Regions from separate parts of the Streptomyces sp. NPDC000134 genome, predicted to be linked through region 3. Evidence: riboswitches for the same ligand, from Rfam matches in the RefSeq annotation. Region 3 holds a riboswitch; each other region holds the start of a gene.

Region 1 (7,471 bases), on a different contig from region 3:
CGCATCCGCAGCTTCCAGCCCCGGCGCAGCCGGGTGACCGCCGGCCAGGCGGACGCCCTGCGCAGGCTGTGGCCGGCCTGGGGACTGGACATCGACGGACAGCGGGTCCTGGACCTCGCCGAGCTGTTCGGCAACGACCGCCCGGTGGTGCTGGAGATCGGCTTCGGCATGGGCGAGGCCACCGCCGAGATGGCCGCCGCCGACCCCGGCACCAACATCCTCGCCGTGGACGTGCACACCCCCGGCCAGGGCAATCTGCTGGCGCTCGCCGACCGCGCGGGCCTGGACAACGTCCGGGTGGGCAACGGCGACGCGATCATCCTGCTGCGCGAGATGCTCGCCCCCGACTCCCTGGCCGGGCTGCGGGTCTACTTCCCCGACCCCTGGCCGAAGAAGCGGCACCACAAGCGCCGCCTGATCCAGCCCGAGTTCCTGACACTGGCCGCCACCCGGCTCGCGCCGGGCGCGCTGGTGCACTGCGCGACCGACTGGGAGCCGTACGCCGAGCAGATGCTGGACGTCCTCACCGCGCACCCCGCGTTCGAGAACACCCGGCCGGAAGGAGGTTTCGCACCGCGTCCCGCGTACCGTCCGCGGACCCGTTTCGAGGGCCAGGGACTGGAGAAGGGACATGTGGTGAACGACCTGCTCTTCCGCCGCGTACCCCACCCGGTGGATCATCGACACCAGGACCAGCCCCCCACCGGCGCCTGAAGCCCCGGGCGGCGCCCCCGTCTCGTCAGGATCGATGCCGTGGTCACTCCCCCCTGTCCCGCACCCCCCGGCGGACCCCCCGGCGACCCGCCCCGCGGCGCGCGTCCGCACTGGTGGCAGCGCCCCTGGGTGCGGTACGGCGCCCTGACCACCCTGCTCGCCCTGTCCGGGCTGGTGATCCTCGCCCTGGTGCGCGAGCAGACCGGCACCCAGGGCTTCCTGGTCGGCCTGGGGCTGGCCGTGCTGCCGGTGCCGCTGCTGCTGGCCGCCTTCCGCTGGCTGGACCGGGTGGCGCCCGGCCCCTGGCGGAACCTGGTGTTCTCCTTCGCCTGGGGCGCCTGCGCGGCGGCCCTGATAGCGATCGTCGCCAACAGCTTCGCCACCCGCTGGATCGCCACGGCCACCGCCGACCCGGCCTCCGCCGACACCCTGGGCGCCACCGTGATAGCGCCGGTCGTGGAGGAGTCCGCCAAGGCCGCGGCCGTGCTGCTGGTCTTCCTCTTCCGGGGACGGGACTTCACGGGAATCCTCGACGGAGTGGTGATAGCGGGCGTGACCGCGACCGGCTTCGCGTTCACCGAGAACATCCTCTACCTGGGCAACGCCTTCGGCACCGACCAGCTCACCGGCGACACCGGCATCGCCTCCGTCACCGCGGCGACCTTCTTCGTCCGCGTCGTCATGTCGCCGTTCGCGCACCCGCTGTTCACGGTGCTCACCGGCATCGGCTTCGGCCTCGTGGCGCTGCGCCCCGGCGGCCGGGGGCCGCTGCGGGTGCTGCTGCCGCTCACCGGCCTGCTGCTCGCGATGGGCACGCACGCCCTGTGGAACAGCTCCTCGTCCCTCGGCCAGTACGGCTTCCTCGCGGTGTACGCGACGTTCATGGTGCCCGCGTTCGCGCTGCTGACCTGGCTCGCCGTCTGGACCCGGCAGCGCGAGCTGGTCACCGTGCGCGAGGAGTTGCCCGTCTACGCGGCGGCCGACTGGCTGGGCCCCACCGAGCCGTACGCGCTGGGGTCGATGCGGGCGCGGCGCATCGCCCGCGGGTACGCCCGCCGGTACGCCGGGCGGGCGGCGGCGCGGACGGTCGCCCAGTACGAGGCGTACGCGACCTCGCTGGCGTTCCTGCGGCACCGGGCCCGGCGCGGCCGGGCGGGCGCCGACTTCGCCGTACGGGAGCGGGAGCTGCTGCTGGAGCTGTGGCACCGGCGCGGGATCGCCCGTCCGGCGCTGGACCACGCGGCCCGCGCCACGGCCCCGCCGGTGCCGGTGACCGCGCCGCCCTGGCCGGTGCACGGGGCCTACGGGCAGCCGGTGCGGTACCACCCGTACCAGCCGTACGCCCCGTACCAGCCGTACGCCTCGTACCGTCCGTGACCTCGGGTCAGGGGGTGAGGCCCTTGCTCCGGAACCAGGCCATCGGGTCGATGCCGGAGTCGGCACCGCCGGGGTGGACCTCCATGTGGAGGTGGGCGCCGGTGACGTTGCCGGTGGCGCCGACGCGGCCGATGACGTCGCCGGTGCTGACCTTCTGGCCGACGCCGACGCTGATCGAGGACTGGTGGCAGAACCAGATCTCGGTGCCGTCGTCGAGGGTGAGGATCGTGCGGTAGCCGTAGGACCCGGCCCAGCCGGCCTCGGTGATGGTCCCGGTGTGCACGGCCTTGATCAGCGTGCCGGTGGGCGCGGCGAAGTCGAGGCCGGTGTGGTGGCCGGAGGACCAGTAGGGGCCGGCCTGCCCGAAGGTGGAGGTGATGGTGTACGAGGAGGTCGGCAGCGCGTACTGCTCGGCCAGCGCGGCGAGCCGTTCGGCCTCGGCCTTCTTCGCGGCCTCTTCCGCCGCCTTCTTCTTGGCGGCGGCGGCCTCGGCCGCGGCCTTCTTCTCCGCCTCGGCGACCGCTGCCGCGGCCTTCTTCTCGGCTTCGGCGGCGGCTTCGGCGGCGGCCTTGCTCTCGACCTGGTCCTGCTGCTGCTCGGCCTGGGCCATGATCCGGGCGCGCAGCGCCTCGCCGGCGGTGGTGCCCTGCCCGTTGTCGGCGGTGGCGACGCCGACGCTGCTGAGCGGCGCGGCCGTCGCCGCGGCGGCCTGCTTCCCCTCGTCGTCGGAGATGAGGGAGGCGACGTTCGGCAGGTCCGGCATGGAGATCGACACCGGCGCCTTGCCGGTCTGCGCGCTGGCCATGCCGCCGGCGCCGACGGCGGCTATGACACCGACGCCGAGGACGGTGGAGCTGCGGGCGAGCCCGCCGCGCTGCTTGGCGACGCGGTGCCGGCCGCGCACGGGGCGCAGGGAGTCCGCGGTGGGGTTCCACTCCTCGGCCGAGCGGAGAGGACCGTCGAGGGGGCCGTCGAACGGACCGTCGAACGGGCCGTCATCGGTGCGGAAGTCGCCGTAGCCGAAGGTCTCGGTACTCCGCTGGGTCGGCACGAACGGGGCCTCGGGGGCAGGCCGGTTGGACGCCACGTGGGCGTGCTCCTTTCCTTCCGTCTCCGCCTACCGGGTTAGCTGACGGGTTCGGAGCGGGAAGGTCTCCTACGCGCGTATACGTGCCGTGTGGGCCACAGCCGTATACGCCCGATTCACCCCAAGGTGGTGGTTCCCCGGTTCCCTCGCGGGATTCGGCGCGTGCGCGCGGAGCCGCCTTCTGTGACGGCTGGGACGACCGCGCTGCGTTATCGAACGTTAATAGACCCGGGGCTCGTATTCCAAGCTGTTCCTCTTGATCATTAACGATTCCGACACGGACCAAGGCCGTACCGACGGCGAAACCAGGGCGACCTGACCCCCGATCACCACTCCCGCCCGGCCTGACGGTTCATCAGTTGTTATGCGGACGGCGGTCGCGCCGTCACCGACCGTGACCGGGGTCACGGCCGTCGCACGGCGAGCAGCGCCATGTCGTCGGCCATGCCGCCCCCGGAGTGCCGCCGTACGTCCTCGGCGAGCGCGTCGAGGAGGTCGGCGGGGTGCCGGAAGGCGCGGCCGGCCAGCCGTGCCTCGGGGTCGTAGAACACGCCCCGCGCGTCCCGGGCCTCGGTCACGCCGTCGGTGTAGAGCAGCAGCGTGGCCCCGCCGGGGAACGCGGCCTCCTCGGCCCGGTCGGGCCAGACGCCGAGTTCACCCATGCCGAGCGGCAGCGCGGCCTCCCGGGCGGCCAGCGCGTCCAGGGTGCCGTCGGCGTACAGCAGCAGGGGCGGCGGGTGGCCTCGGTTGACGATCCGGACGGTGCCGTCGCCGTGCGGGAGTTCGGCGAGGACGGCGGTGGTGAAGCCCTCGAAGGCGTCCAGCCCCTCGCGCCGGGTGCCCTCGCGGGCCAGCGCCCGTTCCAGCTTCTGGGCGACCGCCTCCAGCGTCGACTCCTGCTCGGCGGCCTCCCGGAACGCCCCGATCACCACGGCGACGGCGGCGACCGCGCCCATGCCCTTGCCGCGCACGTCGCCGACGACGAGCCGGATGCCGTACGGGCTGTCCTGCACGGCGTACAGGTCGCCGCCGATGAAGGCGTCGGCCTGCGCCGCCTCGTAGCAGGCGGCGATCTCGAAGCCGCCGATCCGTTCGGCGGGCTCGGGCAGCACCGCGCGCTGGGCGGCCTCGGCGATCTCGCGGGCGGAGGCGAGCCGTTCGCCGGTGCGGCGGACGAAGGAGTTGACGAAGACGGCGAGCCCGGCGACCGTCGCGATGGTCACCAGCTCGGTGATGGAGTCGGCGTAGTGGGCGACGCCGTAGCTGAACTGGAGCGCGAGCACGGCGACGACGACGGCGATCCCGGTGAGCAGGGTGCCGCGCCGGGAGTACAGCGGCGCGGCGACCAGGGGCGCGGCGGTGTAGAGGGGGCCCGCGGTGAAGTAGCGCGGGGTGAGGCAGTCGTACACGACGGCGACGGCGATCAGCAGCACGGGCAGCAGGCGTACGAGGACGCGGCCGCAGGAGGACCGCCGGCTCCTGGACGGCAGGGCCATGGAGTCGCCGAGCCCCGGGTCGGGCACCGGGTCGCCGGGCAGCCGGCCGCCGGCCCGCGCGTACGGCCCCTCGTCCACGTCACCAGGCCGCACCACTCGTCTCCCGCCACCCATGCCGTCGCGCCGCTTCCCGTCCCGTCCGTCCAGGGTTTCCGCAGCGGGGGCGGAGGGCGAGCGGTGCGGGGCCGGACGGGTGACGGGCGCGGGCACGGTGCCGGGACGCACCGAAGGCCGGGACCCTTTCGGGTCCCGGCCTTCGGTCTTCAGTAGCGGGGACAGGATTTGAACCTGCGACCTCTGGGTTATGAGCCCAGCGAGCTACCGAGCTGCTCCACCCCGCGTCGTTGTGTCACCAGTGTACGTCATGTCCGGGGTGGTCGGCACATCGGTTCTCAGTGGCCCGGGTTCTCGGCGTGGGTCAGGGTCTCCCAGGACACGAACAGGTCGTCGGTGCCGGCCGGGCGGGTGGCGGCGGCGAGCCGGTGCGCGGCGGGGACGGACACCCCGCGCCGGTTCTCCAGATGGTTGAGGGCGACCTCCAGATCGGGCCCCAGGTTCCGCTCGACCTTCCCGCCGCACAGCCACGCGGGCGCGGCCTTCGCGGACGCCTGCTGGGCGGCGTGCAGCTCCAGCGCGGCCCGCAGCCGCTCCTGGACCCCGCCGCCGTACAGGTCGACGCCCTGGTGCCAGGCGGTCTCGGCGATGTGCGCGGTGGCGGCGATCGAGTAGCCGACGTGCGCGAAGTTCCGGCAGGTCTCCTGGGTGACGCCGTCCTTGTAGGTGGCCTGCTTGAACCAGTACGCGGTGAGCCGCTTCGGCGTGTCGATGCTGCTGCCGGCCGGGGTGAGCGGCAGCTTGCCGTCCTTCTCCAGGTAGAAGTAGGCGGGCACCCGCTCCCGGAACCGCTTCAGGGCGAGGTTGAACGTCTTGTGGTCGTCGAGGAACACGGCGGCGGAGATCGCCCCGTCGGCGGTGATCAGGTCCCAGTTCCCGTTGAAGTCGGGGGCCTTCCTGGTCACCCTCGGCAGATGGGCGGTGCGCAGCATCTTCTCGAACCGCCGCACCCGCTCCTTCGGCCATCCCCCGCCCGGCGTGTGCCGGATCAGCTCCGCGGCCCGCGCCCAGGAGGAGGCCGTCCACCCGGCCTGGAGCCCGGCGTTCTCCCCGGTGTGCCCGGTGAGCCGCGCCGACCAGGCGTCCATGATCTCCCGGGCCTTCTCGGCATGATGCCGCTTGCCGGTGACCCCGAACAGCAGCGCCTGCGTATAGGCGGCGATGGCGTCCGCCCGCTCCTGCGCGCACCCCCGCCCGGCCGCGTCCCCCGCGGGACAGAAGACGGTCCGGAAGGGCCGGGCGCGGTACCGGTACGACCCGTACGCGCTGTCCCGCATGGCCAGGTACGCCGAGAGCCAGGGCTGGCGCCCGGCGGTGGTGTTCTTCCGCACGGTGTCCAGTTGGGCCGCGCTGACGAGCACGCCGGGGTGGGTGAACTCGGCGTCGTCGGGCAGCGCCCGTACCGAGGCCCGGTCCCCCGCCTCCTGCCCGCACGAGGCGACCGTCCCCGCCACCAGGGCCGCCGCCACCAGCGCCGCCACCCGTCCGCCCACTGCCCTCATGGCCACCTCCGCGTGTCCTCCGGCCGGCTCACTGGCAGCGTGACCCGGCCGGGGCCGCCGCGCAGGCGGGGTTGGGCCGATCGGCCCCGTCAGCCGAGCAGGTGGCGGTTGGGCGCCTTGGCCCGCTCCTCGTACCCGGGCAGGACGAGGACCTCGGCACCGGCGGCGCGCAGCAGCCCGCTGCCGTCGGCGCCGGCCACGAAGGTGTCCGGCTCCCGCCACGCCGTGACGACCCTGCGGACCCCCGCGTCGAGGACGAGCCGGGCGCAGGGCGCGGGCCGGGAGGCGCGGCGGGCACAGGGTTCGAGGCTGGAGTACACGGTCGCGGCCGCGAGCCGGGGGTCGGCCGGGTCGACCTTGGCGAGGGCGGCCTCCTCGGCGTGCACGACCGCGTCCCCGCCCTCCCGGGAGTGCCCGCGCGCCAGCTCGCTCCCGTCGGCGGCGACCACGACCGCCCCGACGCTGAACGCGGTCCCGGACGGCGGGCACAGTTGCGCCAGCTCGCAGGCGAGGGCGAGCCAGTGCCGGTCGGCGGCGGACACGTCCGCGCCGGTGCCGGGCGCGGTGGGCAGGTACCGCGTCAGCACCACGTCCTCGATCCGCCGCGCCTCCACCAGCCGCAGCCGCCCCCGCTGATACGTCCCCGGCCCGAACAGCCGGGGCGCCTCCGGCCGGCCGACCAGCAGCGGCGCGAGCACGAGCTGAAGCTCATCGGCGAGCCCTTCCCGCAGCAGTTGCGTATGCACGCTCCCGCCCCCCTCCACCATCAGCCGCCGCACACCCCACCGGCCGTGCAGATGCTCCAGCGCCGCCCGCCACTCGACCGTGTCCCCGAGCGCCACGACCTCGGCGCCGACCCCGAGCGCACGGGCCCGCGCGGCGCCCGCGTGGGTGGTGAGCAGCACCTTCTCGCCCCCGGTGTGCCAGAAGGCGGCCCCCGGGTCCAGCTCCCCCGACCCGCTGACGGCCACCTTCAGCGGATACTCCGACCGCCCCCGGGCCACCCGCGCGGCCCGCCGCCCGGCCGACTTCACCAGCAGCCGCGGATCGTCGGCCCGGATCGTCCCCGCCCCCACGAGAATCGCGTCCGCCCCCGCCCGCACCTCGTCGACCCGCTCGAAGTCGGCCGGGCTGGACAGCAGCAGCCGCTCGGGGCCGGTGTCGTCCAGATACCCGTCGAG
Region 2 (7,471 bases), on a different contig from region 3:
GATCGACGGGCACGACATCGGAGCCGTGGAGTCGGCCCTCCGCCGGGCCAAGCGCTTCCACGGGCCCGTACTGGTGCACTGCCTCACGGAGAAGGGCCGCGGCTACGGACCCGCCCTCGCCCACGAGGAGGACCACTTCCACGCCGTCGGCGCGATGGACCCGCTGACCTGCGAACCGCTGACGCCCGCCGGCGGACCCTCGTGGACCTCGGTGTTCGGCGAGGAGATCACCCGGATCGGCGAGGAGCGCGAGGACGTCGTGGCGATCACGGCGGCCATGCTGCACCCGGTGGGCCTGGGCAGGTTCGCCGAGCGGTTCCCGGACCGGGTCTGGGACGTCGGCATCGCCGAGCAGCACGCCGCAGTCTCCGCGGCCGGCCTGGCCACCGGCGGACTGCACCCGGTCGTCGCCGTCTACGCCACCTTCCTCAACCGCGCCTTCGACCAGGTGCTGATGGACGTCGCCCTGCACCGCTGCGGCGTGACCTTCGTACTGGACCGGGCGGGCGTCACCGGTGCCGACGGCCCCTCGCACAACGGCATGTGGGACATGTCGGTCCTCCAGGTCGTCCCCGGTCTGCGCATCGCCGCCCCGCGCGACGCCGACCAGCTCCGCGCCCAGTTGCGCGAGGCCGTCGCCGTCGACGACGCGCCGACGCTGCTGCGCTTCCCCAAGGAGGCGGTGGGGCCCGCCGTCCCCGCCGTGGACCGGATCGGCGGCCTCGACGTGCTGCACCGGGCGGACGACCCCCAGGTGCTGCTCGTCGCCGTCGGCGTGCTGGCGCCCGTCTGCCTCCAGGCCGCCGAACTGCTGGCGGCCCGGGGCATCGGGTGCACGGTCGTCGACCCGCGCTGGGTCAAGCCCGTCGACCCCGCCCTGCCCGGCCTCGCCGCCCGGCACCGCCTGGTCGCCGTCGTCGAGGACAACAGCCGCGCGGCCGGCGTCGGCTCCGCGGTGGCGCTGGCCCTGGGCGACGCCGAAGTCGACGTACCCGTACGCCGGTTCGGCATCCCGGAACAGTTCCTCGCGCACGCCAAACGCGCCGAGGTGCTCGCCGACATCGGCCTCACCCCGGTGGAGATCGCCGGCCGGATCAGCGCGAGCCTGGCCGTCGAGGAGCAGCGGACGGACGACGGCCGGGCCGTCACGCCAGTGCAAGGAGAGAACTGAATGACGAAGGAGTTCGACCTCGGCGCGCTGCTGGCCGAGCGGGGGAACGAGCGGTACGAGCTGCACACCCGGCACCTCAACCACCAGCTCCCGCGCATGCTGCGCACCATCGGCTTCGACAAGGTCTACGAGCGCGGCGAGGGCGCCTACTTCTGGGACGCGGACGGCGCCGACTACCTCGACATGCTCGCCGGGTTCGGCGTGATGGGCCTCGGCCGCCACCACCCCGTGGTCCGCAAGGCGCTGCACGACGTCCTCGACGCCTCCCTCGCCGACCTGACCCGCTTCGACTGCCAGCCGCTGCCCGGCCTGCTCGCCGAGAAACTGCTGTCCTACAGCCCGCACCTGGACCGGGTGTTCTTCGGCAACAGCGGTACGGAGGCGGTCGAGACGGCCCTGAAGTTCGCCCGGTACGCCACCGGCAAGCCCCGCGTCCTGTACTGCGCGCACGCCTTCCACGGCCTGACCACCGGCTCGCTCTCCGTCAACGGCGAGACCGGCTTCCGGGACGGCTTCGCCCCGCTGCTGCCCGACACGGCCGTACCCCTCGGCGATCTCGACGCGCTCGCCCGGGAGCTGGAGAAGGGCGACGTCGCCGCGCTGATCGTGGAGCCGGTCCAGGGCAAGGGCGTGCACGAGCCCCCGCCCGGCTATCTGCGGGCCGCGCAGGAACTGCTGCACCGGCACAAGGCGCTGCTCATCGCCGACGAGGTGCAGACCGGCCTCGGCCGCACCGGCGCCTTCTACGCCTACCAGCACGAGGGGGGCGTCGAACCCGACCTGATCTGCGTCGCCAAGGCGCTCTCCGGCGGCTACGTCCCGGTCGGCGCCACGCTCGGCAAGGACTGGATCTTCAAGAAGGTGTACTCGTCGATGGACCGGGTGCTCGTCCACTCGGCGAGCTTCGGCTCCAACGCCCAGGCCATGGCGGCCGGCCTCGCGGTCCTGCACGTCATGGAGGACGAGGGGATCGTGGCGCGTGCGGCGGCCACGGGCGAGCGGCTGAAGTCCCGGCTGACCGAACTCGTCGACAAGTACGAACTGCTCGCCGACGTACGCGGCCGGGGGCTGATGATCGGGATCGAGTTCGGCCGGCCGAAGTCGCTGAAGCTGCGCTCCCGCTGGACCATGCTCCAGGCCGCCCGCAAGGGGCTCTTCGCGCAGATGGTGGTCGTGCCGCTGCTCCAGCGCCATCGCGTCCTCACCCAGGTCTCCGGCGACCACCTGGAGGTCATCAAGCTGATCCCGCCGCTGATCATCGGGGAGCGGGAGGTGGACCGGTTCGTGGACGCCTTCACCGAGGTCATGGACGACGCGCACAACGGCGGCGGTCTGATGTGGGACTTCGGCCGGACACTGGTGAAGCAGGCCGTCGCCCACCGGTGAGCGCTTTTTGCCTCGGAGGCAAGGAAATTGCCTCTGAGGCACATCTCGGGCTCAATGGAGTCATGAGCCGACCCGAGTCCGTACCGCCGGACGGGCCCGCCGAAACGGTGCCCGCCGTGGCGCCGCGACTGCGGGCCCTGCGCCGCCGGGCCGCCCTCACCCTGGAGACGGCGGCCCGCGCCGCCGGGCTCTCGCCCGCGCACCTGTCCCGGCTGGAGACCGGGCAGCGCCAGCCCTCGCTGCCGATGCTGCTCGCCCTCGCCAGGATCTACGGTACGACCGTCTCCGAGCTGCTCGGTGAGACGGCCGCCGAACGGGACGCCGTGATCAGCGCCGCCGACATGGAACCGACCCGGGCCGGCGGCTGGACGTACTGGCAGGCCGGCGCCCCCGGCCGCGGGATGCAGGCACTGCGCGTCCATGTGCCGCACGGCTCGCAGGGCGACATCGTGCGGGTGCACCCCGGCGAGGAGTGGCTGCACGTCCTGCGGGGCAGGCTGCGGCTGCGCCTCGGGGACGCGGTGCACCGGCTCGGGCCCGGGGACGGCGCGCACTTCGACTCGCTGACCCCGCACCGCATCGCCGCCGAGGACGACGACGGCGTCGACCTGCTCTTCGTCCACACCCTGCTGCAGAGTCCCACGGCCGCGCTGTGCCTGGGACCGACGAACGGAGACGCCCCGTGAGGGACATGGAGGAGAAGTTCCCCCGCGCGCTGTGGGTGCGGCTGATCATCTACATCGCCGTCGGGCACGTCTTCGCGGCCTTCGTCTACCTGCTCTTCGAGGTGGGCGCCAAGTAGCCGGGGCGGGCCGGGGCCGGGCGGCCGGGCCGGCTCAGTCCAGCAGGCGCTCGCGCAGGCGGTCGCGGATCTCCGGGGTGAGGCCCAGGCCCCGCTCCAGATAGGCGTCGACGCCGCCCCAGGTCTCCTCGACCGTCTCGAACGCCGCCGTCAGATACTCGGCGCGGGCGTCGAACAGGGGGCTCAGCAGCTCCATGACCTCGGGGGAGTAGGCCGACTCCGAGGAACCGCTGCGGCGCACCTTGTAGCGGCGGTGCGTGGCGTTCGACTTCAGGTAGTCCTCGACGATGGCCTCGCGCTCGACGCCCAGCGCCAGCAGCGTCACCGCGATCGACAGGCCCGCGCGGTCCTTGCCGGCCGCGCAGTGCATCAGCGCCGGGACACTGTCCTCGGCGAGCGCGCGCAGCACCCGGGAGTGCTCGGCGGTCCGCTCGGTGACGATCGTGCGGTACGAGGCGGTCATCCGGGCCGCGCCCTTGCCGTCGGCGAGGATCTCCCGGAGCTGGTCGAGGTCGCCGTCGCGGACCATCCGCCAGAACTCCGCGCCGTCGGCGGGGTCGGACAGCGGCAGGTTCACGTTGCGCACGCCCGGGAGCGCCACGTCGGGGCCCTCCAGCCGCTGGTCGGCGGCGTTGCGGAAGTCGAAGACCGTGTGCAGGCCCAGGGAGGCGAGGAACGCCGCGTCCTCCTCGGTCGCGTGGGCCAGGTGGCCGCTGCGGAACAGCACTCCGTACCGCACCCGACGGCCGTCCACGGTGGGCAGCCCGCCCACGTCACGGAAATTGCGCACACCGGCCAGCTCGGGCTCGGTCGACGGGACCTGCTGCGTCACGTGGACTCCCTCCCACTACGTCCCGCGGACGAGGCTCGTCGGCGGGCATCACCTGACGATACGGCATGGCCCGCCCGCTCTTATGGGCCCCGCTTCTCCGAATGTGCCGTATCTGGGCTTTGTGTCCGAATTGGTGGCTTCATTACTGCTCGGTCCGGAATAAAGACCGGGGTGCCGGGAGGGCGTGAGCAGCGTCATATCCCTGACGGATCGTCGGGCGTCATGTTCACGTAATAAAGCCCCTTTTCAAGGGCGTTCGTACCCGGTGAAGATCCAGAATTCCACGGAGGATGACTGCGGAATCCCATAAAGGATCACGGGAAACGGCTTTATCGGCAACCCCAGGCTTGTCTCTTTGCGTCCTGGTCCCTTACGTTCACCTCCGATCCGGACGGACGCCTAATCCTGCCGCCGACCGGAGCCGCACCCATCCACCACCCGTAACGGCAGGAACGGGGGACCCACAGGAATTCCGCCTGTTCCGGTCTCCGGAACGGCTAGGGGTAAAGCCGCGTCACGACGCGGCCGGGCAGCTCCAGCCCGCACCCGACAGCTCACCTCGTAGGCGCCGGAGAAGGAATTCGACATGCCCGCGAAGGGTAAGCACCGCCGTACCAGGACCCAGCGTCTGACCCGTACCATCGCCGTCGCCGGAACCGGCGGCGCGGCGCTCGCGCTTCCGCTCATGGGGGCCACCGGAGCCCACGCCGCTCCCGCCCACTCCGTTTCCGAAAAGGCCGTGCAGTCCCTTCCGGCCGCCGCGCAGAAGGCCGCCGGGAAGAACTCCGCCGGCGCCTCGGAAAAGCGGACGTACACCGTGCGCACCGGCGACTACCTGTCGAAGATCGCCGACGAGCAGAAGGTCAGCGGCGGCTGGAAGAAGCTGTACGAGGACAACCGCGAAGCCGTCGGCTCCGACCCGTCCCTGATCCACCCCGGACTGAAGCTCTCCCTCACCGGCCCGGCTGCGGCCGCGAAGAGCACCGGGTCCGCGGCGAAGCCGTCCGAGCCGGCCGCGCGGTCGACGGAGTCCGCCGCCAAGACCACGGAGTCCGCGGCGCAGTCCTCGGAGTCCGCCGCGAAGACCACCGGGTCGTCGGCCGCCGAGGACACCGGCGGCCAGGCCGCCGGGACCTCCGGCGGTTACGTCTCCCCGGTGGCCGGCGGCGCCGTCGGCACCCCGTACCACCAGTCCGGCAGCATGTGGTCCAGCGGCTACCACACCGGCACCGACTTCGTCGTCCCGACCGGCACCTCGCTGAAGGCCGTCGGCGCGGGCACCGTCGTCTCCGCCGGGTGGGGCGGCGCGTACGGCAACCAGGTCGTCATCAAGCTCGCCGACGGCTACTACGCCCAGTACGCCCACCTGTCCTCGCTCTCCGTCTCCAGCGGCCAGACCGTGACCGCCGGGCAGCAGGTCGGACTCTCCGGCGCCACCGGCAACGTGACCGGCCCGCACCTGCACTTCGAGATCCGCACCACCCCGGACTACGGCTCGGACGTGGACCCGCTCGCCTACCTGCGCTCGCACGGCGTCTCCGTCTGAGACACCCCCGCGTACCGCCGCACACCGCCGAAGGCCGGACCCCGTCCCCGGGGCCGGCCTTCGCCGCGTCCAGTTGTCCGGGCGTCCAGTTATTCCGGAATTGGCCAACCCTTTACGAGTGGCCTATCTCACCGCACGTCAACCCCCTCCTACGGTCGCGTAGGTCACAATCCAAGGTGAATCATGGGCCGACGTGGCAGACGATTCGAAGAGTGACAGCAGAGCAGTGATCGGGTCGTACGTGGCGGTGGGGGACAGCTTCACCGAGGGCGTCGGCGACCCCGGCCCCGACGGGGCGTTCGTCGGCTGGGCCGACCGCCTCGCCGTCCTGCTCGCCGACCGGCGACCCGAGGGCGGCTTCACCTACACCAACCTGGCCGTACGCGGGAAACTGCTCGACCAGGTCGTCGCGGACCAGGTGCCGCAGGCGGCCGGACTCGCCCCCGACCTGGTCTCCTTCTGCGCGGGCGGCAACGACATCATCCGCCCCGGCACGGACCCCGACGAGGTGGCCGAGCGGTTCGAGCGGGCGGTCGCCGCGCTCACCGCCACCGCCGGGACGGTGCTGGTGACGACCGGGTTCGACACCCGCCGGGTGCCCGTCCTCAAGCATCTGCGCGGCAAGATCGCCACGTACAACGGGCATGTGCGGGCCGTCGCCGACCGCTACGGTTGCCCCGTGCTCGACCTGTGGTCGCTGCGCAGCATCCAGGACCGCCGGGCCTGGGACAGGGACCGGCTGCACCTCTCGCCCGAGGGGCACACGCGCGTGGCGCTCCGCGCCGGACAGGCCCTCGGCCTGCCGGTGCCGGCCGACCCCGAGCAGCCCTGGCCCCCGCTGCCGCCGCGCGGCACGCTGGAGGTCCGGCGGGACGACGTCCACTGGGCGCGCGAGCACCTGGTGCCGTGGATCGGGCGGCGGCTGCGCGGCGAGTCCTCGGGCGACCACGTGCGGGCCAAGGGAACGCTGTCGCCGGCCGACATCAGGACCCGGATCGCGGCGGTGGCCTGAACGGGGTCCCTGCCGGGCGGGGAAGCGGTGGCCTGAACGGGGTCCCCGCCGGGTGCGGAAGCGGTGACGTGAACAGGAGTTCCCGCCTGACGGGGAAGCGGTGGCCTGGGCGGTGCCCCGCCGCGCGGGGAAGCGGTGGCCTGCGCGGTGTCCCGCCGCGCGGGGGACGGGCGGCGGGGCGGCCTCCGCCGGCCGGAGTGTCGTACCGGCCGACCATAATGAGAGTCCGACTACTCCACGTGGAGGTACCGTGCCCGGTTTCCGTTCCCCGAACCCCGGGCTCCGTGCGCCGCGGCCCCTGGCCTTCGGCGCGGACCCGGCCGGAGCGCGCATGGCGCGTATCCGCCGATCGCCGCACTTCGCCGACGGCGTGTTCCAGAACCCCGGCGGACCGGCCCGGACCCGGCCCTCCGGCTCGGCCTCCAAGTTCGCCGGGCTCTACCTCGACCGCGAGGCACGCTCCCGCCGCGCCCCCGCGGGCGACATCCCCGTGCACCCCACCACCGTCGCCGACCTCGCCCGCCCGCCGGCCACCGGACTGCGGCTGACCTGGGCGGGGCACTCCAGCGTGCTGGCCGAGATCGACGGGCGTCGGGTGCTGTTCGACCCGGTCTGGGGCGAGCGCTGCTCCCCGTTCGCCTTCGCGGGCCCCAAGCGGCTGCACCCCGTGCCGCTGCCGCTGGCCGCCCTCGGCCCGGTCGACGTCGTCGTCATCTCGCACG
Region 3 (7,471 bases):
GCACGATCGTCACCAAGCTGATCCACCGCCACCCGCACGTCTTCGGCGACGCGAGTGCGACCACCCCCGAGGAGGTCAAGGAGCACTGGCTGCGCACCAAGGCCGTGGAGAAGCAGCGCACCTCGGTCACCGAGGGCGTCCCGCTCGGCCAGCCCGGTCTCGCCCTCGCGGCCAAGCTGGCCTCCCGGGCCCGCACCGCCGCCCTGGACGTCCCCCTCCCGCACACCGGCGGCATCGGCTACGACCTGCTGCGGCTCGCGGTACGGGCCGAGGCGGAGGGCGTCGACCCGGAAGCGGCCCTGAGGGCGGCGGCCCGCGCCTACCGGGACGCGATCCTGGCGGCGGAACGGACCTGACCCGGGCACCCCGCGTCACGCCGGACACCGCACCCGCCCCCGCCCCGCCTCCCGTCACGCCGGGCACCGCACCCGCCCCCCGGCACCCGCGCCGCGCACCGCACCCGCCCGACCACCCCCGCCCGTCCACCCCCGCCCCGCCCTCCGGATACGGTCAGGACGTGACCGACCGACCCCACGCCCAGCCCGCCCCCGCCCTCTTCACCTGGGAGTTCGCCGCCGACCCCTACCCCACGTACGCCTGGCTGAGGGAGAACTCGCCCGTCCACCGCACCACCCTCCCCAGCGGCGTGTCGGCCTGGCTGGTCACCCGGTACGCCGACGCCCGCCAGGCCCTCGCCGACCCCCGCCTGTCGAAGAACCCCGCGCACCACGACGGACCCGCCGACGCCAAGGGCAAGACCGGCATCCCCGGCGAACGCGGCGCCGACCTGATGACGCACCTGCTGAACATCGACCCGCCGGACCACACCCGGCTGCGCCGCCTGGTCAGCAAGGCGTTCACGCCCCGCCGCGTCGCCGAGTTCGCGCCCCGCGTGCAGGAGCTGGCCGACCGCCTCATCGACGGGTTCGCCGGCCGCGGCGAGGCCGACCTGATCCACGAGTTCGCGTTCCCGCTCCCCATCTACGCCATCTGCGACCTGCTCGGCGTCCCGCGCGAGGACCAGGACGACTTCCGGGACTGGGCGGGCATGATGATCCGGCACGGCGGGGGCCCCCGGGGCGGGGTCGCGCGGTCGGTGAAGAAGATGCGCGGCTACCTCGCCGACCTGATCCATCGCAAACGCGCCGCGCTGCCGCCCGAGCCGGACCCCGGCGAGGACCTCATCTCGGGCCTGATCCGCGCCTCCGACCACGGCGAGCACCTCACCGAGAACGAGGCCGCCGCGATGGCGTTCATCCTGCTGTTCGCCGGTTTCGAGACGACCGTCAACCTCATCGGCAACGGCACGTTCGCCCTCCTCACCCACCCGGAGCAGCGCGCCCGCCTCCAGGACGCCCTCGCGGCCGGGGACCATGGCCTGCTGGCGACCGGCGTCGAGGAGCTGCTGCGCTTCGACGGCCCGGTGGAGCTGGCCACCTGGCGGTACGCCACCCGGCCGGTCGCCCTCGGCGGACAGGACATCGCCCCCGGCGACCCGGTCCTCGTCGTGCTCGCCGCCGCCGACCGGGACCCGGAGCGGTTCGCCGACCCGGACACCCTGGACCTGGCCCGCCGCGACAACCAGCACCTCGGCTACGGCCACGGCATCCACTACTGCCTCGGCGCCCCGCTGGCCCGGCTGGAGGGCCGGACCGCGCTGGCCACCCTCCTGACCCGGCTGCCCGACCTGCGCCTGGCCGCCGACCCGGCCGGACTGCGCTGGCGCGGCGGCCTCATCATGCGCGGGCTGCGCACCCTGCCGGTGTCGTTCGCACCCGGGACGGTGGAGCGGAAGTGACGAACGTTCACTTCTGTGATCTCCATGTGATCTGCACGGCATGAACTTGTGACAAGTGATCGTGTGCCGATACGTTCACGGATCAGCGCGGCGCCGAGCCCCATCCGCCGCCGCGCGGGCCCCTGTTGTCTCGCGAAAGGTCCCCGCATGCTCTCCGGGAACGGCCGTCACCGTCGCCCCCGCCAGGCCCCGGCCCTGGTCGTCGCCGCCGGAGTCACCGGCTCCGCCATCGCGATCCCCCTGCTGGGAGCCACCGGCGCGCACGCGGCCGACGGCACGGCCTGGGACCGCGTCGCCGAGTGCGAGACCGGCGGCGCCTGGAGCCAGAACAGCGGCAACGGGTACTACGGCGGCCTCCAGTTGTCCCAGAAGGACTGGGAGGCGTACGGCGGGCTGGCCTACGCGCCCAGCCCCGACGAGGCCAGCCGCTCCCAGCAGATACGGGTCGCCGAGAGCCTGCTCGCCGACCGGGGCATCGCCGCGTGGCCGACCTGCGGCCCGCTCGCCGGACTGCTCGGCGGCTCGCCCTCGGCGGACACCGGCACCGGGAACGGTACGACGGATGACGGCGCGTCGGACGAAACGCCCACAACGGACTCGGCGGACACCTCCGGCTCCGGCCGGACGACCGGCGCGAGCCCCGAGGCGACGGCGACCCCCGACTCCTCGCCCTCGGCCACCCCGTCGGACGAGACGCCGGCCGGGAAGAGCAAGAGCCGCAAGAGCGGCACGAGTGAGAAAACGGCCAAGTCCGACACGTCCTCGGAGTCCGAAAAGCCCACCATCGACCCGAACGACTCCATCACCACAAGGCCCGACGACTCGGACAACTCGGGCCTCGATACCGGTGCTTCACAGCTCACCGGCACCACCGACTCCGGCACCGGACGCCATCGCGGCGGCACCGCCGACGAGGACGCCGCCGACGGCCGTACCACCGGGCGGCACGCTTCGCGCGGGGACGGTGTGACGCGAGAGGTCCAGGACGGGTCGTACACCGTGCGTACCGGCGACAGCCTCTGGGGCATCGCCGACTCCCTTGAGCTGAGCGGGGGATGGCACTCCCTCTACGCCGGGAACAAGGAGACCGTCGGCGCCGATCCGGACCACATCCTGCCCGGTCAGAAGCTTGCAGTGGATGTCGAATCGGGCGAAAAGTAACGGGAGTTCGCGCCGCGATTGACACTTGATGTCCGGTATAAACGCGGTGAGAGATAGGTCTCAGAAGTCGTGATCGTCTTTGAAAATCCGCCGCGGGCGTGACTACGGTCGTGATCGCTCGCCACCGCGGGCCCCGGCCGCCGCAACGCCGAATCCTGCCAGCGGCAGTCCGGGAACAGTCGTCGCGTCAAGCGCCGTAGGCAGGAGCGGGGGACCCAAGGTAGGCGCCGCACCGGGCAGTTGAACCGGAGCGGCTAGGGGTGAAGCCGGCTCCCGTGAGGGACCCGGCCGGGCAACTCAACCGGCCCGAACCCGACAGCTCACCTCGCAGGCGTCGGTGAGGGGATCTCCACCATGCTGTTCTCCAGCAAGGGCAAGCACCGTCGCCCGTCCAAGGCCACCCGGGCCATCGCCATCGCCGGTGTCACCGGTGCCGCCGTCGCCGCTCCGCTGATGGCGGCCGGCAACGCCTCCGCCGCCACCGAGTCCGAGTGGGACGCCGTCGCCCAGTGCGAGTCGGGCGGCAACTGGTCCATCAACACCGGCAACGGCTACTACGGCGGTCTGCAGTTCTCCGCCTCCACCTGGGCCGCGTACGGCGGCACCCAGTACGCCGCCACCGCCGACCAGGCCGGCAAGGCCCAGCAGATCCAGGTCGCCGAGAAGGTCCTCGCGGCCCAGGGCAAGGGCGCCTGGCCGAACTGCGGCACCGGCCTGTCGGGCGCCGGGTACACCGGCGGCGGCGCCACCGAGAGCCAGAACCAGGGCGGCGGCCAGAGCACCGGCGGCCAGGACGGCGGCAGCCAGGGCGGCGGGTCCACCGCGACCACCCGGGAGACCCAGGAGCAGCCCGCCTCCCGCTCCCAGGAGCGCCCCGCCCAGACCCAGCAAAAGCAGACCGGGAAGACGGTCACCACCCCGACCGGCAAGAAGGTCGAGAAGGGTGACGGCGAGTACAAGGTGGTCAAGGGCGACACCCTGAGCACCATCGCCAAGGCGCACGACGTCGCGGGCGGCTGGGCGAAGCTGTTCGAGCTGAACGACGACATCGTCGACGACGCCGACCTGATCTACCCCGGTCAGCAGCTCCACCTGAAGTAGGACCCGCGGGTCCGGCAGGACTCCCCGCCCCGGTGCGTGTTCCCCCGTACGCACCGGGGCGGGGTCATGTCCGGGGACCCGCCCCTCTTTTGTTCCGTTCGGAAACAATCTACGCTCGGTTCTGCCACAGGGGTGGGTGACCGGCTGGCCGATCGGCCGGAGCCGGTTAGGCTCATCCCGCAGAGCCACACGGCCGCGCCCGCGACAGCCAACCGCGGACCGGCCGCCCCGCGTCACATCCCAAGAAGGAGATGCTCGTGCCGTCCATCGACGTCGTCGTAGCCCGGGAAATCCTGGACTCCCGAGGCAACCCCACGGTCGAGGTCGAGGTCGGCCTCGACGACGGCAGCACGGGTCGTGCCGCCGTCCCGTCCGGCGCCTCCACCGGCGCCTTCGAGGCCATCGAGCTGCGCGACGGCGACGCGAGCCGCTACCTCGGCAAGGGTGTCGAGAAGGCCGTCCTCGCCGTCATCGAGCAGATCGGCCCGGAGCTGGTCGGCTACGACGCCACCGAGCAGCGGCTGATCGACCAGGCCATGTTCGACCTGGACGCCACCGACAACAAGGGCTCCCTCGGCGCCAACGCCATCCTCGGCGTCTCCCTCGCCGTCGCCCACGCCGCCTCCGAGGCCAGCGACCTCCCGCTCTTCCGCTACCTGGGCGGTCCCAACGCGCACCTGCTGCCGGTGCCGATGATGAACATCCTGAACGGCGGCTCGCACGCCGACTCCAACGTGGACATCCAGGAGTTCATGATCGCCCCGATCGGCGCGGAGTCCTTCTCCGAGGCGCTGCGCTGGGGCGCCGAGGTCTACCACACCCTCAAGAAGGTCCTGAAGAACAAGGGCCTGGCCACCGGCCTCGGCGACGAGGGCGGCTTCGCCCCGAACCTCGGCTCCAACCGCGAGGCCCTCGACCTCATCCTCGAAGCGATCAAGGAAGCCGGCTACACCCCCGGCGAGCAGATCGCCCTCGCCCTCGACGTGGCCGCCTCCGAGTTCTACAAGGACGGCGTCTACACCTTCGAGGGCAAGGAGCGCTCGGCGGCCGAGATGACCGAGTACTACGCCGAGCTGGTCGACGCCTACCCGCTGGTCTCCATCGAGGACCCGCTGTTCGAGGACGACTGGGAGGGCTGGAAGACCATCACCGACAAGCTCGGCGACAAGGTCCAGCTCGTCGGTGACGACCTGTTCGTCACCAACCCCGAGCGCCTGGCCCGCGGCATCGAGGAGGGCGCGGCCAACGCCCTGCTGGTCAAGGTCAACCAGATCGGTTCGCTGACCGAGACCCTGGACGCCGTGGAGCTGGCCCAGCGCAGCGGCTTCAAGTGCATGATGTCCCACCGCTCCGGCGAGACCGAGGACGTCACCATCGCCGACCTGGCCGTCGCCACCAACTGCGGCCAGATCAAGACCGGCGCCCCGGCCCGCTCCGAGCGCGTCGCCAAGTACAACCAGCTCCTGCGCATCGAGGAGATCCTGGACGACGCCGCGGTGTACGCCGGCCGTAGCGCCTTCCCCCGGTTCCGCTCTGCGAACCAGTAGGCACAGCAAGGGCTGACCTGCCCCTCGGAGGCAGAGTCGTCCGTACGTCCCCGCACCCGGTCCCGTACCGTGTGCGGGGACGTACGCGCGTGGACGGGAGGCGGAAGGCGGATGGCCGTGAAGGACCGGGACCGTTTCTCCACCACGACCAGGCTCCGGCTGCTCGGCGAGCAGACCGCGGCCCGGGTCTACCGCTCGCAGACCCGCCGCCAGGCCCGCCGCTCCCGGCTGACCGGCCGGGCGGCGCTGCTGGCGATGGTGGTCTGCTCCCTGGTGGTGGCGCTCGCCTACCCGATACGGCAGTACGTCGCCCAGCGCGCCGAGATCGCCGACCTCCAGCGGGAGAAGCAGCAGGCCCGCCAGCGCGTCGAGCAACTGCGCGACCTCAAGGCACGCTGGCAGGACGACGCGTACGCCGAACAGCAGATCCGGCTGCGGCTGCACTACGTGATGCCGGGCGAGACGGGTTACATCGTCATCGACCCGGCCGCGGCCCGGCAGACCCGCGCCGGTCTCGGGGCCGCCGACCGCCCCTGGTACCGCAACGTCTGGGAAGCGGTCGACAAGGCCGACGCCGCCCGTCAGTGAACCCACAGGAAGACCAGCAGAAGACAGCCATGCAGACCCCTCCGCCGCCCACCGGGCGCACCGAGCCCACCGACGCGGACGTCGCGGCGTTCCAGCAGCAGCTCGGGCGACCGCCCCGCGGACTGCGCGCCATCGCGCACCGGTGCCCGTGCGGGCAGCCGGACGTCGTGGAGACCGCCCCGAGGCTGCCCGACGGCACGCCGTTCCCCACGCTGTACTACCTGACGTGCCCCAGGGCCGCCTCCGCGATCGGCACCCTGGAGGCCGACGGGGTGATGAAGGAGATGACCGAGCGGCTGGCCGCCGACCCCGAACTGGCCGCCGCCTACCGGGCCGCGCACGAGGACTACATCCGGCGCCGCGACGAGATCGAGGAGCTGACCGGCTTCCCCAGCGCGGGCGGGATGCCCGACCGGGTCAAGTGCCTGCACGTCCTGGTCGCCCACTCGCTGGCGGCCGGCCCCGGGGTCAACCCGCTGGGCGACGAGGCGATCGCCATGCTGCCCGAGTGGTGGCGCAAGGGGCCGTGCGTGACGGTCACGGACGAGGAGGACGCCGAGTGACCCGGGTCGCCGCCGTCGACTGCGGTACGAACTCCATCCGGCTGCTGGTCGCGGACATCGACCCGGCCACCGGCACGCTCACCGACCTGGACCGGCGGATGACCATCGTCCGCCTCGGCCAGGGCGTCGACCGCACCGGCCGGCTCGCCCCCGAGGCCCTGGAGCGCACCTTCGCGGCCTGCCGCGAGTACGCCGCGGTCATCAAGGAGCACGGCGCCGAGAAGGTGCGGTTCGTGGCCACCTCCGCCTCCCGCGACGCCGAGAACCGCGACGAGTTCGTCCGCGGCGTCCTGGACATCCTCGGCGTCGAGCCCGAGGTCGTCACCGGCGACCAGGAGGCCGAGTTCTCCTTCCGCGGCGCCACCGCCGAACTGGCCGGCCGCCCCGACCTGGAGCGGCCCTTCCTGGTGGTGGACATCGGCGGCGGCTCCACCGAGTTCGTCGTCGGCGACGACCGGGTGCGGGCCGCCCGCTCGGTCGACGTCGGCTGCGTCCGGATGACCGAGCGTCACCTGGTCCGCGGCGGCGCGGTCACCGACCCGCCCGCCGAGGAGCAGATCGCGGCGATGCGGGCCGACATCGAGGCCGCCCTCGACCTGGCCGCCGAGGCGGTGCCGCTCGGCGAGGCCCGCACCCTGGTCGGCCTGGCCGGGTCGGTCACCACGGTCTCCGCGATCGCCCAGGACCTCCCGGAGTACGACTCCACCGTCATC

The links. A riboswitch is a leader RNA that binds a small molecule or an ion and turns the genes downstream of it on or off. The one in region 3 is predicted to bind cyclic di-AMP.
Region 1: linked by a shared signal. The riboswitch ahead of ACFY32_RS27250 (M23 family metallopeptidase) and the one ahead of ACFY32_RS02870 (transglycosylase family protein) in region 3 are both predicted to bind cyclic di-AMP.
Region 2: linked by a shared signal. The riboswitch ahead of ACFY32_RS33255 (peptidoglycan DD-metalloendopeptidase family protein) and the one ahead of ACFY32_RS02870 (transglycosylase family protein) in region 3 are both predicted to bind cyclic di-AMP.

The regions. Positions count from the first base shown of each region.
Region 1 covers NZ_JBIAZN010000021.1:18,345-25,815, forward strand. Annotated here, with positions in the region: gene trmB (tRNA (guanosine(46)-N7)-methyltransferase TrmB) at 1-714, shown strand, start outside; gene ACFY32_RS27245 (PrsW family intramembrane metalloprotease) at 754-2,091, shown strand; gene ACFY32_RS27250 (M23 family metallopeptidase) at 2,099-3,178, opposite strand; cyclic di-AMP (ydaO/yuaA leader) riboswitch at 3,191-3,349, opposite strand; gene ACFY32_RS27255 (PP2C family protein-serine/threonine phosphatase) at 3,583-4,767, opposite strand; tRNA gene ACFY32_RS27260 (tRNA-Met) at 4,942-5,015, opposite strand; gene ACFY32_RS27265 (alginate lyase family protein) at 5,067-6,290, opposite strand; gene ACFY32_RS27270 (dihydrofolate reductase family protein) at 6,380-7,471, opposite strand, start outside.
Region 2 covers NZ_JBIAZN010000037.1:944-8,414, forward strand. Annotated here, with positions in the region: gene dxs (1-deoxy-D-xylulose-5-phosphate synthase) at 1-1,171, shown strand, start outside; gene ACFY32_RS33235 (aspartate aminotransferase family protein) at 1,172-2,557, shown strand; gene ACFY32_RS33240 (XRE family transcriptional regulator) at 2,620-3,243, shown strand; gene ACFY32_RS33245 (DUF6126 family protein) at 3,240-3,359, shown strand; gene ACFY32_RS33250 (tyrosine-protein phosphatase) at 3,394-4,191, opposite strand; cyclic di-AMP (ydaO/yuaA leader) riboswitch at 4,578-4,774, shown strand; gene ACFY32_RS33255 (peptidoglycan DD-metalloendopeptidase family protein) at 4,778-5,737, shown strand; gene ACFY32_RS33260 (SGNH/GDSL hydrolase family protein) at 5,964-6,749, shown strand; gene ACFY32_RS33265 (MBL fold metallo-hydrolase) at 7,000-7,471, shown strand, end outside.
Region 3 covers NZ_JBIAZN010000002.1:88,871-96,341, reverse strand. Annotated here, with positions in the region: gene ACFY32_RS02885 (nucleoside triphosphate pyrophosphohydrolase) at 1-356, shown strand, start outside; gene ACFY32_RS02880 (cytochrome P450) at 518-1,798, shown strand; gene ACFY32_RS02875 (transglycosylase family protein) at 1,946-2,959, shown strand; cyclic di-AMP (ydaO/yuaA leader) riboswitch at 3,142-3,308, shown strand; gene ACFY32_RS02870 (transglycosylase family protein) at 3,314-4,060, shown strand; gene eno (phosphopyruvate hydratase) at 4,318-5,607, shown strand; gene ACFY32_RS02860 (septum formation initiator family protein) at 5,719-6,195, shown strand; gene ACFY32_RS02855 (DUF501 domain-containing protein) at 6,225-6,758, shown strand; gene ACFY32_RS02850 (exopolyphosphatase) at 6,755-7,471, shown strand, end outside.